One region of the Bacillus cereus group sp. BfR-BA-01316 genome, then DNA from elsewhere that is predicted to be linked to it. Evidence: riboswitches for the same ligand, from Rfam matches in the RefSeq annotation. Region 1 holds a riboswitch; each other region holds the start of a gene.

Region 1 (4,934 bases):
GAACGTGACGAGGTACTTCAAGGCCAAAGATGTCGTGTTTTGTAGTTTCAGCTTTAGCAAGTTCACCGCTTAGTGCTGCTTGAATCATTGCACGAGTGTAACCTAAGTTCATACGTTTACCAACGCCATATTCGCCACCAGTCCAGCCAGTGTTTACTAAGAATACTTTTGCATCATGCTTCTCGATTTTCTCACCAAGCATTTCAGCATAACGAGATGCATCAAGCGGTAAGAATGGTGAACCGAAGCAAGTAGAGAATGTAGCTTGCGGAGATGTAACACCGCGCTCAGTTCCTGCTAGTTTACTAGTGTAACCGCTTAAGAAATGGTACATAGCTTGCTCTTTTGATAGCTTACTGATTGGAGGCAATACGCCAGATGCATCAGCAGTTAAGAAAATAATTGTATTTGGATGTCCTGCAACACTTGGCAGTACGATATTGTCAATCGCATGCATAGGGTATGCGGCACGTGTATTTTCTGTTAAAGTAGTATCGTTATAGTCAGCGATGCGTGTTTGACCATCAATGACAACGTTTTCTAAAACTGAACCAAATTTGATTGCATCGAAGATTTGTGGTTCTTTCTCATGAGAAAGATTTACACATTTAGCATAGCAACCGCCTTCAATATTGAATACACCGTTATCAGACCAACCGTGCTCATCGTCACCGATTAATTTACGGTTTGGATCAGCAGATAATGTTGTTTTGCCTGTTCCAGATAAACCGAAGAATAGTGCTACGTCGCCTTCTTCGCCTACGTTTGAAGAGCAGTGCATAGAAAGAATGTCTTGTTCAGGTAGTAAGAAGTTCATAATAGAGAAGATTGATTTTTTCATTTCTCCAGCGTATTCTGTACCACCGATTAGTACGATACGTTTTTCGAATGAAACCATAATGAACGCTTCAGAATTTGTACCGTCAATTGCTGGATCTGCTTTGAAGTTTGGTGCAGAAACAATTGTGAATTCTGATTCGTGAGTTGTTAATTCTTCTTCAGTTGGACGAATAAATAATTGATGTACGAACAAATTATGCCATGCATATTCGTTAACAACTTGAATTGGTAGGCGATAGTTGCGATCAGCGCCAGCAAATCCTTTGAAGATGAATAACTCTTCTTTTTCTTTTAAGTATTCTAAAACTTTTGTATATAATTTATTAAAATGTTCTTCAGAGATCGGTTGGTTCACGGCTCCCCAAGCAATTTTGTCAGCAACCGATGCTTCCTTCACAATAAATTTATCTTTAGGAGAACGTCCTGTGTATTTTCCTGTTGAAGCAGAAACGGCACCAGTAGAAGTTAATTTTCCTTCGTTTCGCATTAATACTTTTTCCACTAATTGCGGAACACTTAATTGAATCTGTGCATTGCTTCCGTTCAATAATTCATGTAAACCAATTTGGACATTCACAGTACTCATATTTATATACCATCCTTTTCATTTAATGAAATATTTCTCGTAATCCCCATCAAGAGTATAACACAATTATATAAATAATGTATACTATTTATTTATTTTTGTTTGTGTGAATGTATCATTTCCTTATTAATATTTCATTCTATGCGTATTGAGAAAAACTTTCAGGAAAATGTGAATATTAATTGACAAATGAATATCATTTCTTTAGTATAGGTTGGGACGGATACTCTCTTATCCCGAGCTGGCGGAGGGACAGGCCCGATGAAGCCCAGCAACCTCACTTGTAGTGGTAAATACAGGTGAATAGGTGCTAAAACCTGTGCGAGGCTAATGGTCTCGAACGATAAGAGCAAAGGGCAAAAAGCAGTATGCAAGTAGCAAATTAAACCTTTCCTCTATGTTAAGTAGGAAAGGTTTTTCTGTATGCTTGTGTGGGAGAATAAATGTATGTCGCAGTTTGTGGCAAATTAAGGATGAGTTCCGTACAATATATACAATTACTGTAGGGAGGTTTACCACATGACAAAAAAACGTCATCTGTTCACATCTGAGTCTGTAACTGAAGGACATCCAGATAAAATTTGTGACCAAATTTCTGATTCAATTTTAGATGCGATCTTAGCAAAGGACGCAAATGCACGTGTAGCTTGTGAAACAACTGTAACAACTGGTTTAGTATTGGTAGCGGGGGAAATTACGACTTCTACTTACGTAGATATTCCAAAAATCGTTCGTGAAACAATTCAAGGCATTGGTTACACACGCGCAAAATACGGATTCGATGCAGAAACTTGTGCAGTTTTAACATCTATCGATGAGCAATCTGCTGACATCGCTATGGGTGTTGACCAAGCACTAGAAGCACGCGAAGGTCAAATGACTGACGCTGAGATTGAGGCAATTGGTGCGGGAGACCAAGGTTTAATGTTTGGGTTCGCATGTAATGAAACACAAGAATTAATGCCACTTCCAATCTCGCTTGCTCACAAATTAGCTCGCCGTTTAACTGAAGTACGTAAAGATGACACATTATCATACTTACGTCCGGATGGAAAAACGCAAGTTACAGTTGAGTATGATGAAAATGGTAAACCTGTACGTGTGGATACAATTGTAATTTCTACACAGCATCATCCAGATGTTACGTGGGAAGAAATCGATCGCGATTTAAAAGAGCACGTAATTAAAGCTGTAGTTCCAGCAGAATTAATGGATGGAGAAACGAAATTCTTCATTAACCCAACTGGCCGCTTCGTAATTGGTGGACCACAAGGTGATGCTGGTTTAACAGGACGTAAAATCATCGTTGATACTTACGGTGGATATGCTCGCCATGGCGGTGGTGCATTCTCTGGTAAAGATGCAACGAAAGTTGACCGTTCTGCAGCATATGCAGCTCGTTATGTTGCGAAAAACATCGTAGCAGCCGGTCTTGCTGACAAAGCAGAAGTACAACTTGCATACGCAATCGGCGTAGCGCAACCAGTATCAATTTCAGTTGATACATTAGGCACTGGTAAAGTATCTGAAGACGTATTAGTAGAACTAGTTCGTAACAACTTCGATCTTCGCCCAGCTGGTATTATTAAAATGCTAGACTTACGTCGCCCAATTTACAAACAAACAGCAGCTTACGGCCACTTCGGACGTACTGATGTAGATCTTGCATGGGAACGTACAGACAAAGCAGCTACTTTAAAAGAGCAAGCTGGTCTATAATATATGAAAAAAAGCTTTGCGCAGTGAGCGCAAAGCTTTTTTTATTTGGTTTTATTTACGATTTGAATGCATGAACTACAATACACTTCGCCATCTAGCTCAATATACTTTTTCATATTTGTCATACCGCTCGCCGGAAATGGCATATGAATCCACGCTTTTTCATACGTTTGTATTTCCTTTTTACATGATTTGCAAATTATCGGCTTCTTTTGGAACATGTGAAATCACCCTTTCAGTTGACGTGCTTTTCCTGCACAAAATGCACTGCACAGTAAAAAGAGCGTTGCGAATATAATGCTTATTAATGTAGCGTATGGGATTGCGCCTTTTAAGGAAAAACCGACAGTGATTGAAGCGATAAAGTGAAACTTTAATCAGTGGGGGGGCATCCCCCACTGATTATTAGCCCTCACCAATCGGGCGTTTACGGGTAGCCCGACTCCCGCCTAACTTCTTTGCTCCAGCCGAATTTTGAGGTGGGAGTTTTACTGCCCGCAAATAGCGGGACAAATAAGAGGATGAATGTCGGTGTTAATTTTTTGTAAAATTCCATAGTGTGTGGACCTCCGAATTATTTTGTAATGCAAGTTTTAAAATAAAATCTATTATGTAGAAAATATAAGGAGAGTTAAATAGTAGCTAATTATGTGAAAGAAGTATAAGACATGGAATAGACAGTATAATCTTTTTCCCTTTTTATGGGCGTGCATACTTATATCGTATCATGACGTATCATTAGCTTCATACAAAATTGTGTAAAGGTATGTATGATAAAATGAAGAAAAGTCTGTAAGAAAGGAAAGATAAAAAATGAGCGTAATCGAACATAAAAAACAAGCTCCAAAAGAAGTGCGTTGTAAAATCGTTACGATCTCTGATACACGTACGAAAGAGACGGACAAGAGTGGTCAACTACTACATGAATTGTTAAAAGAAGCAGGGCATACAGTGACTGCTTATGAAATTGTAAAAGATGATAAAGAAAGTATTCAGCAGGCTGTGTTAGCTGGTTATCATAAGGAAGATGTGGATGTCGTGTTAACGAATGGCGGAACTGGTATTACGAAACGTGATGTAACAATAGAGGCAGTGTCGGCGTTATTAGATAAAGAAATTGTTGGATTTGGTGAATTGTTCCGCATGATTAGTTACTTAGAAGATATCGGAAGTAGTGCGATGTTAAGTAGAGCAATCGGCGGTACAATTGGACGCAAAGTAGTCTTCTCGATGCCAGGGTCTAGCGGAGCAGTTCGTCTTGCGATGAATAAATTAATTTTACCGGAATTAGGTCATATTACATTCGAGCTGCATCGCCAATGAAAATTGCAGGAATTGTATTAGCTGGCGGACAGTCTAGTCGTTTTGGAGAGCCGAAAGCATTAGCAACTTGGCGCGGGAAAACATTTATTGAGCATAGTATAGAGGCATTGAAAGAAGTTGTTACAGAAATTGTTGTAATCAGCCATCCAGCGATTACTAATAATCTCTCGCATATACTGCATGTACCAGTTGTAGAAGATATTGCGCTGTATAAAGGAAACGGTCCGCTTGCTGGTTTGTTAACAGGCATGGAATTCGTAGATGCAGATTGGTATATCGTTGCACCGTGCGACACACCAAATGTTTCGAAAGAGTGGGCGATGACATTTATAGAACGAGTAGATGAAGCGTATGAAGCAATTGTTCCATTGGTGGAGGGGCGGAAACAACCACTTTTAGCATTGTATCATCACCGAGCAAAAGAAAAAATAGAGAAGTTATTAAAAGAAGATAAGAGAAGTATGCA
Region 2 (4,934 bases), on a different contig from region 1:
GTTTAGGAAGCGGAAATGCATTACCAATTGCCGCCGCCCCGAGCATCGGTAATAATAAATTGAGCGGGAAAAACATGAGTAATAGTAATGTTATAGCTATTGGTTTTCTTAATGCATAGCTTGAAATAGCTGTCGTGACGATGGCTACAGAAGCTATTGGATCTATAGGGATAATAGAAGCTATAGCATATCCGATACTTGATCCAGCAAATATAATTGGGAAAATATGTCCGCCGCGCCAACCCGTATTTAAACAAACGGCAGTAATACATAATTTTAAAACCCCTGAAAGAAGTAGTACCCAGAAAGATAAATGGCTCCATTCAACGACTAAATCTTTTAATTGATGTTCCCCTGAAAATAACGTATACGGGAGAAAAGTTCCTGTAACTCCTAATAAAATACCGCCTATAATTCCAAGTGATACCTTGTATTCCCTGAAGGGGTGGATTAATTTCTCTAATGTGAATTCTAATTTGAAATAAAAGAAACCAACTATAGCACCAATGCTAGCAAGTGGTAGAAAGGCGATCCATTCATTAAGAGAAAGGGAACCTTCCCCGAAATCAACAATAAAGGATCCACGATTATCGAGTTTACTAAGCAATAAATAAACGGAAAAACCAGCAAAAGTGGTAGCTAAATATACAATTGCTTTTTTTCCTTTAGAAAATTCGTTAATTTGTTCACCCTCATTTTCATTCGGAGCTAAGAAACCGAATAATGGTGCATTAAAAATTACACTTAAAGTAGCACCAATTCCAACTTCTGTTAGTTCATTCATCCCTTTTAAAGCAAATTTAAAGCGATCTCCTACCCATGTACAAAGTCCACCGATAATTCCAACAAGTGCTGCTTCTGGGCCTAAACTAGCTCCAAATATTAAAACGATAATCGCAGTTAAAGTAGCTTTATGTACAAAACTGTATTCAATTCTACCTGTTTTTTTATATTCAGCCATCACTTCCGGCATAAGGCGTGGATATGTACCGAAGTATTTTTGTGTTAAACCAACGAGGATACCACCGATGATTGTTACACAAACGGTGTAATAAGGGGGAGAAGAGAAAATAGTAGGTAAGTATCCCCAAATAAAGTGAATTCCGATATTTATTGTAACTAAAAATAACCAGACTGTAGCTCCTACTATAGAGCCTAAAAGAATGCCATATAGGACGAGTATATAGTGCATGTCCTTTTTATTTGTCATGTTGTACCTCCGTTATGTAAGTTTTAATGTAGAAAGGATTGAATATGCTAGTGTGAAATGAATTGAATATATATAGTATCTTTTTGAGGGATTGGCTTATTCAATATATTGAGATCTCATGAAAATTTGAAACCAACGCGGTTAAACCACTTATTTAATTCTATATATTGATCGGAGTTTTTAAAAGGTCTTTTTCAAATAAATATGGAATATATTTCTTTTGTTGTTTATATTAAATTCCTTACATTTAATTTAGAACATTCAGAAAAACCATTTGACATCAGGAAATTATTGCTATAAAATCAACGGTAATTGCATAGTCTTATCAAGAAAAGGTGGAGGGACAGGCCCGATGAAACCTTGGCAACAGCCGAATAACGGAATTGTGCCAAATCCTGCAGGTAATAATCCTGAGAGATAAGAAAGAGCCTTTAGAGCGTGTTTTCAAACTGCTCCTTTCTTGTTTTCAGGAAAGGGGTAGTTTTTTATTTTGCATAAAGTGAAACTTTAATCAGTGGGGGTTTTGTCCCTCTCCCACTGATTATTAGCCTTCACCAATCGGGCAGTTATCTCCCGCATAACTTCCTCGCATTCGCTGAATTTTGAGGTGGGAGTCTTACTGCCCGCAAATAGGGGGATAAAAGAAAGGAGAATGAGAGATGGGAGAATCATGGGGGAAAGGAACGATTTGTGTGCAAGGTGGCTATACGCCAAAAAATGGTGAGCCGCGTGTTTTGCCACTTTATCAAAGTACAACGTATAAATACGATACGTCAGATGATTTAGCAGCACTATTTAATTTAGAGGCAGAAGGATATATATATACGCGTATTGGAAATCCTACTCTAGCTGCATTTGAGCAGAAGTTATCAGATTTAGAAGGCGGTGTAGGGGCTGTTGCAACAGCTTCTGGGCAGGCAGCTATTATGCTTGCGGTTTTAAATATTTGCAGTAGTGGAGACCATTTACTTTGTTCTTCAACTGTTTACGGAGGAACGTTTAATTTATTTGGAGTGAGTTTGCGTAAGCTTGGCATCGATGTTACGTTCTTTAATCCTAATTTAACGGCAGATGAAATTGCGGCACTTGCTAATGATAAGACAAAACTCGTTTATGCAGAATCGTTAGGAAATCCAGCAATGAACGTTTTGAATTTCAAAGAACTTTCAACGGCAGCAAAAGAATTAGAAGTACCTTTTATCGTTGATAATACATTAGCGACGCCTTATTTATGCCAGGCGTTTGAACATGGGGCAAATATCATTGTCCATTCTACAACGAAATATATTGATGGCCATGCAAGTTCTCTAGGCGGCATTGTAATAGATGGAGGGAACTTCGACTGGACAAATGGAAAATATCCTGAGCTTGTCGAATCTGATCCGAGTTATCACGGCGTAAGCTATGTTCAAAATTTTGGAGCAGCAGCGTATATTGTGAAAGCGCGTGTTCAATTATTAAGAGACTATGGAAACTGTATGAGCCCATTCAATGCATATATTAGCAACATTGGCCTGGAAACATTGCATTTACGAATGGAGCGTCATAGTGAAAATGCTCTCGAAGTTGCTAAGTGGCTTGCTAATCATGATCGTATTGAATGGGTGAATTATCCGGGGTTAGATAGTAATGAAAGTTACTCGTTAGCACAAAAATATTTGAAAAAAGGTGCTAGTGGAGTTTTAACTTTCGGTATTAAAGGCGGATTAGAAGCAGCAAAAGAATTTATCGCAAATGTAAAACTTGCAACTCTTGTAACGCATGTAGCTGATGCAAGAACTTGTGTAATACATCCTGCTAGTACGACGCACAGACAATTAAGCACAGAAAATCAGCGTTTAGCTGGCGTTACATCTGATTTAATCCGTTTATCGGTCGGTATAGAAGATGTTTCTGATATTATTGCAGATTTAGAAGCGGCGCTAGTCGGAGGCAAACAACATGCCGATCATAATTGATAAAGATTTACCAGCTCGCAAAGTATTGCAGAAGGAAAATATTTTTGTAATGACGAAGGAGCGAGCAGTAACACAAGATATACGTGCTTTGAAAATTGCTATATTAAATTTAATGCCTACAAAGCAAGAAACAGAGGCGCAATTACTTCGTTTAATTGGAAATACACCGTTGCAATTAGATGTTCATTTACTTCATATGGAATCGCATCTGTCTCGCAATGTAGCGCAGGACCATTTAACGAGCTTCTATAAAACATTTCGTGATATTGAGAATGAAAAATTTGATGGACTCATTATTACAGGAGCACCAGTTGAAACTCTTTCTTTTGAAGAGGTAGATTATTGGGAAGAGCTTGGACGTATTATGGAGTATTCAAAAACGAATGTAACATCGACGCTTCATATTTGCTGGGGGGCACAAGCAGGTTTGTATTATCACTATGGTGTGCCGAAGTATTCTCTTGCGGAAAAAATGTTTGGTGTATTTGAACATGAGGTTCGCGAGCAACATGTGAAATTGTTACAAGGGTTTGATGAAGTGTTTTTTGCTCCGCATTCTCGTCATACAGAAGTACGAGAGAGCGACATTGAAAAAGTGAAAGAATTAACGTTATTAGCCAATTCTGAAGAAGCGGGTGTTCATCTTGCTATTGGGCAAGAGGGAAGGCAAGTTTTCGCACTCGGACATAGTGAATATAGTTGTGATACGTTAAAGCAAGAATACGAGCGGGACTGCCAAAAAGGGTTAAATATTGATGTGCCAAAAAATTATTTTAAACATAATAATCCAGATGAGAAGCCACTTGTTAGGTGGAGGAGTCATGGGAACTTATTATTCTCTAATTGGCTGAATTATTATGTGTATCAAGAAACCCCTTATATATTGTAAATAAAGTGAAACTTTAATCAGTGGTTTTTTTTTCATCCCCCACTGATTATTAGCCTTCACCAATCGGGCTTTTACGGGCAGTTGATCTCCCATCTAACTTCCTCGCATTCGCCGAATTTCGAGGTGGGAGTCTTACTGCCCGTTAATGCGGGATAAAGATTGTGTAACACGTGGTAGCGTTTTCCTTGTAAAGATTAACCTTTATTTTTCCGAATGTTCTAAATTAATTGTTTTTCTGATTTTTCGTCTATATAATTCATCTAAACACAATTTTTGAGGGGTGGACAGTATTATGAAAGAAATTCAAGTGGGGTTATTAGGTCTTGGGACAGTTGGTAGTGGTGTAGTTCGTATTATTACAGATCATCAAGAACGACTTATACACCAAGTAGGTTGTCCAGTGAAAGTAACGAAAGTATTGGTGCAAAACATTGAGAAAGAGAGAGAGGTCGACGTGCCTTCTACTCTATTAACACAAAATGTGAATGAAATTTTAGATAATCCTAATATTGATGTTGTCATCGAAGTAATGGGCGGGATCGATGATGCAAAAGTATATATTTTGCAAGCTTTAAAAGGCGGAAAGCACGTTGTGACTGCAAATAAAGATTTAATGGCGTTACACGGAGCGGAACTCTTAGCGGTAGCAAAAGATAACAAGGCTGATTTATTTTACGAAGCAAGTGTAGCTGGAGGGATTCCAATTTTACGAAGCATCGTAGAAGGACTTTCTTCAGATCTTATTACGAAAGTAATGGGAATTGTAAATGGAACGACAAATTTTATTTTGACGAAAATGTCAGACGAAGGGAGAGCATATAACGACGTGTTAAAAGAAGCTCAGCAGCTTGGATTTGCAGAAGCAGATCCAACATCA
Region 3 (4,934 bases), on a different contig from region 1:
TTTCCTGCACTTATTCATTTACCGGAAGTACAGCACCTTTATATTCTTTATTAATAAAATCTTGAATTTCTTTTGAATGTAGTACTTCTACTAGTTCTTTAATTTCTTTTTTCTTCTCATCGCCTTTACGAACTGCAATAATATTTGCATAAGGAGAGTCTGATCCTTCAATTGCAATTGCATCCTTTTTCGGATTTAATTTTGCATCAATTGCGTAGTTTGAATTAATAAATAAAGCATCACCTTCATTGTTTTCGTACAGCTTCGGTGAAAGTCCAGGTTCTACATCTGTTTTAAACTTTAAATTTTTCGGGTTTTCTACAACATCTTTTACTGTCGCTTTAACAACATCTACACCGTCTTTTAATTTAATAACGCCGCCTTTTTGTAACAACGCTAACATACGACCACGCTCAGCTACGTTATTACTCATAATAACCGTTCCTCCATCTGGAAGCTCTTTTAAGCTTTTATATTTCTTAGAATAAATGCCCATTGGCTCTAAATGAATTTTTCCTGCGTTTACAATTTTATATCCTTTTTCTTGAATTTCTTTATCTAAATACGGAATGTGTTGAAAGTAGTTCGCATCAATTTCTTTATCCGCTAACGCTTTATTCGGTAACACATAGTCCTGGAATTTTTTAATCTCTAATTTAATACCTTTTTTCTCTAATATCGGTTGTGCTTTCTCTAAAATAACAGCGTGCGGCACGTTAGAAGCTCCAACAACAAGCTTATTCTCCTCTTTCCCCCCGCAGGCAGCTAATGTAAATACAGACAGTGCTGTAACAGCTGACAGTATAATCTTTTTCATATGACGTCTCCCCTTCTCCCCTATAGTTATGTAGTTAGAAAAAAGAGCCGGCATACACCAGCCCTTCTTCAAACGATTATTCTTTTACAGGAACAACTGCCCCTTTATATTCTTTATTAATAAAATCTTCAATTTCTTTAGAATGCAGCACTTCTACAAGAGCTTTAATTTCTTTCTTATCTTTATCGCCTTTACGAACTGCTACTACGTTTGCGTACGGTGAATCACTACCTTCAATTGCAATTGCGTCTTTTTCTGGATTTAATTTCGCATCAATTGCATAGTTAGAGTTAATTAGAACTGCATCGCCTTCTTTATTGTTATACACTTGTGGTAATAAACCAGGCTCGATATCCGTTTTGAATTTTAAGTTTTTCGGATTATCTGCAATATCTTTCGGAGTCGCTTTAACTGGATCTACTCCGTCTTTAATTTTTAAAATGCCTTCTTTTTGTAAAATTGCTAAACCACGTCCATGATCAGCAACAGAATTACTCATAATAATTGTCGCCCCGTCTGGAAGTTCTTTTAAGCTCTTATATTTTTGAGAGTACACGCCAATTGGTTCTAAATGAATTTTCCCCGCTATTTCAAAATCATATTTTTTATCTTTAATTTCTTTTTCTAAATACGGAATGTGCTGGAAGTAGTTTGCATCTAAATCCTTATCCGCCAATGATTTATTCGGCAACACGTAATCTTGGAATTTTTTAATTTCTAACTCAATTCCTTTTTTCTCAAGTAACGGCTTTGCCTTTTCTAAAATAACAGCGTGCGGTACGTTAGAAGCACCAACAACTAGTTTCTTTTCATCTTTATCTTTCCCACCACAAGCAGCTAGCCCAAAAATCGAAGTTGTAATAAGTGCTGTAAGTAATAATTTTTTCATTTGAAATACCCTCCCGTTTTTCATTATCTTTTATCTATTCGAGTCGTTACACTATCACCAATCCACTGAATGAAAAATACAACTAGTAATACACAAATTGTCGCAACGATTGTTACATCGTTATTTCCTCGCTGGAACCCTTCTAAATAAGCAAGTGTTCCAAGGCCACCAGCACCAACAACACCTGCCATTGCTGTATAACCTACTAAAGCAATTGTCGTTACCGTAATACCAGATACTAATGCTGGTAACGCTTCTGGAATTAATACTTTCAAAATGATTGTGCTTGTTTTTGCTCCCATTGCTTTTGAAGCTTCAATTACACCTTTATCAATTTCACGAAGTGCGATTTCAACCATTCTCGCGTAAAATGGTGCCGCTCCAATAATTAAAGCTGGCAGCGCTGCACTCGCTCCGAGAATTGTTCCGAGAAGAATCTTTGTGAATGGGATTAATAAAATAATTAAAATGATGAACGGTATAGAACGGAAAATGTTTACAAACGCTCCAATCACCGTATTAATCGCTTTATTTTCCCATAAATTATCTTTCGCTGTCATAAAGAGTAATAGTCCTAAAATAAGTCCTAAAACAAATGTGGCAAGCGCTGCGATTGCCGTCATATATAACGTTTCACCAGTTGCTTCTAACATTTGATTCCAATCAACATTTGCGATTAACTTATCCATGTGCAATCACCTCCAGCTCTACTTGATCTTGATGAATCCCTTCTATTGCTTGCTGGATTGCTGTTTCTTCACCATTTAAATGAACGACTAAACTTCCGTAAGAGCCGTTATTCGTTTGTGCGATATTTCCTTGCAAAATGCTAACTTCTATATCACCGCGCTGCATTAACCTTTGAAGTACCGGTCTTTCTACCGCTTCACCGACAAACTGCAAACGAATTACTTTTCCATCTGGATACTTTTCTATTAAACTTTCAATCGTTTCATTCGTATCTTCAGAATCAGTTAACTGCTGTACAAATCGTTTTGTAATGTCTTGCTGTGGATTACGGAATACGTCAAGTACTGGACCCGTTTCTACGATCTTCCCTTTCTCCATTACAGCAACTCGATTACAAATTTTGCGAATAACGTGCATCTCATGCGTAATCAATACAATTGTTAATCCGAGACGCTTATTAATATCTAACAATAAATCCAAAATTTGATCCGTCGTTTCCGGATCAAGAGCTGACGTTGCTTCATCACATAAAAGTACTTGTGGATTGTTAGCTAACGCTCTTGCAATCCCGACGCGCTGCTTTTGTCCACCACTTAGCTGAGATGGGTACGCGTCTCCTCTTCCCTCTAATCCAACAAGATGAATTAACTCATCGACACGTTTTCTTCTCTCCGCCTTATCGACACCTGCAATTTCAAGTGGGAATGCGATATTTTCACGCACAGTTCGTGACCAAAGTAAGTTGAAATGCTGAAAAATCATTCCGATTTCTTGTCTTGCCTTACGAAGTTCATTTCCAGTAATTGCTGAAATCACACGATTCGCAATTGTAATTTGCCCAGACGTTGGTTTCTCTAACTGATTAAACAATCGGATTAAAGAACTTTTCCCAGCGCCACTATATCCGATAACACCAAATATTTCGCCTTTCTCTATTTGTAAGTTGGCGTTATCTACAGCAGTGACATCACCGCTTTTTGCCTTATATATTTTCTTTACATTCTCTAATAAAATCATGGTGTATCACCCCTTTTTTAAATAAAAAGCGCAAGCGGCTCGTTTAGAACAAGAGGGCGTTGGAATCCCTGACGTAGAGGCGCTTTTTGCCTCATAGGAAGGGATGAAACGACCGACTGTTCTAGCCGCTGGAGCTAGATTTCATAAAGATTTTAGATTTACTCCGCAATTTTTTATTTTTGATGCGTGTAATCTATCGCTACTGCTCATCTTGCTGTTTGAATGTCCTCCGCATTCAAACAACAAAAAAACCTTTCCGCTTCTAGAGAAGCAGAAAGGTTTATATGCGTATATAACAACATTATACCTCTCTCTCATCTCTCAAAGCATTTGCTTTGCAGGAATTGGCACCATTTCAACATAAGTTGACGGTTGCCGGGCTTCACAGGGCACAGTCCCTCCACCTCTCTTAATAAGAGAAATCAGATTAAATTTTCGTCTGATTTAAAATTTATGAAATTGTCTATATTTTATGAATTGAATTGTATCAATATCCACATGCTGTGTCAACAGAAATTTTCGTAAAAAAAGAAACTTCAGAATTTTAAGCTCCGACTGACATCGGTTTACATATATGAAACATCGATTCAACTAATAACATCGTTCGATACGTTCCAGAATATTGTACCCGTCCATCACTCATTAACTTTTGCAACCTCATATTTCCAGTCACTAATTTTTGTACATCCTCTTCCTCTAAACAAACGATTTGTTCCGTTCCTCTCGCCTCTTTCAAAAGTTCTATATAATCTCTTGAAATTTGTAACGAACAGCATTCATCTCCAAAACGAAAATTAACAGTTCTTTCTCCTTGCCTTAAAAGCGGTTCTAAATGATATTGACCATTAGCGTAATTTACAAATGATTGCAGCAAAGAATATAATTTCATCCTAAATCACATCCCTCATATCACTTTCTATTACATACCATTCCCTCTTATTAAAGAGCAATCCTGTTACTTTCGCTCGACAAATACTGTATCTATCACGCATGTCGACATATTTCCCAAGAAATATGTCGAGGCGGCAAAAACTTTGCCGCCTACTTTAATTCCGTATATAAATATTCAACCGAATGAAATGCATATATTTTCTTCATCAGTGTCCCATTTTCAAAAATAAGTAAACACGGTACACTTTCTATCCCATACTCTTTCGCTAAATGCGGGGCATAATTTAAATCTAACATTCCAATTTTCAAATCTTCAATCGTCATCTCGACGACCGTTAACATCTTCTTTGCTAATTGGCATGTTCCACACATTGGTGTATACACATATAACACTGTTTTTTCTTCATTTCCTATTAGGGCTGTAGCTTCGGCACCTGTCCAATCAATCACTTCTATCATTCCTTACCGTAAATATTCTGTATAAACGTCAATGTCAGCTCCCCATAACACATTTGCTAAATGTGAAGAAGGTGCAGTCGCCACCTCGCGATACGAGCGATCAATATAAATATGCTCTGCTTGCGGAAATTCTTTTCGGAATTGTTTCCTTAACTTTTCTCCTGCATCATC

Evidence for each region. A riboswitch is a leader RNA that binds a small molecule or an ion and turns the genes downstream of it on or off. The one in region 1 is predicted to bind S-adenosylmethionine.
Region 2: linked by a shared signal. The riboswitch ahead of MR071_RS09040 (bifunctional O-acetylhomoserine aminocarboxypropyltransferase/cysteine synthase) and the one ahead of metK (methionine adenosyltransferase) in region 1 are both predicted to bind S-adenosylmethionine.
Region 3: linked by a shared signal. The riboswitch ahead of MR071_RS01125 (methionine ABC transporter ATP-binding protein) and the one ahead of metK (methionine adenosyltransferase) in region 1 are both predicted to bind S-adenosylmethionine.

What each region holds. Positions count from the first base shown of each region.
Region 1 covers NZ_JAKUGX010000009.1:29,910-34,843, reverse strand. The annotation lists gene pckA (phosphoenolpyruvate carboxykinase (ATP)) at 1-1,426, opposite strand, end outside; SAM riboswitch class I at 1,655-1,776, shown strand; gene metK (methionine adenosyltransferase) at 1,946-3,145, shown strand; gene MR071_RS09660 (hypothetical protein) at 3,187-3,366, opposite strand; gene MR071_RS09655 (MogA/MoaB family molybdenum cofactor biosynthesis protein) at 3,959-4,468, shown strand; gene mobA (molybdenum cofactor guanylyltransferase) at 4,465-4,934, shown strand, end outside.
Region 2 covers NZ_JAKUGX010000008.1:40,190-45,123, reverse strand. The annotation lists gene MR071_RS09045 (chloride channel protein) at 1-1,210, opposite strand, end outside; SAM riboswitch class I at 1,530-1,634, shown strand; gene MR071_RS09040 (bifunctional O-acetylhomoserine aminocarboxypropyltransferase/cysteine synthase) at 1,870-3,168, shown strand; gene metA (homoserine O-acetyltransferase MetA) at 3,152-4,057, shown strand; gene MR071_RS09030 (homoserine dehydrogenase) at 4,350-4,934, shown strand, end outside.
Region 3 covers NZ_JAKUGX010000001.1:219,664-224,597, reverse strand. The annotation lists gene metQ (methionine ABC transporter substrate-binding lipoprotein MetQ) at 11-817, opposite strand; gene metQ (methionine ABC transporter substrate-binding lipoprotein MetQ) at 894-1,706, opposite strand; gene MR071_RS01130 (methionine ABC transporter permease) at 1,730-2,395, opposite strand; gene MR071_RS01125 (methionine ABC transporter ATP-binding protein) at 2,388-3,413, opposite strand; SAM riboswitch class I at 3,725-3,832, opposite strand; gene MR071_RS01120 (hypothetical protein) at 3,958-4,302, opposite strand; gene MR071_RS01115 (thioredoxin family protein) at 4,455-4,763, opposite strand; gene MR071_RS01110 (toprim domain-containing protein) at 4,767-4,934, opposite strand, start outside.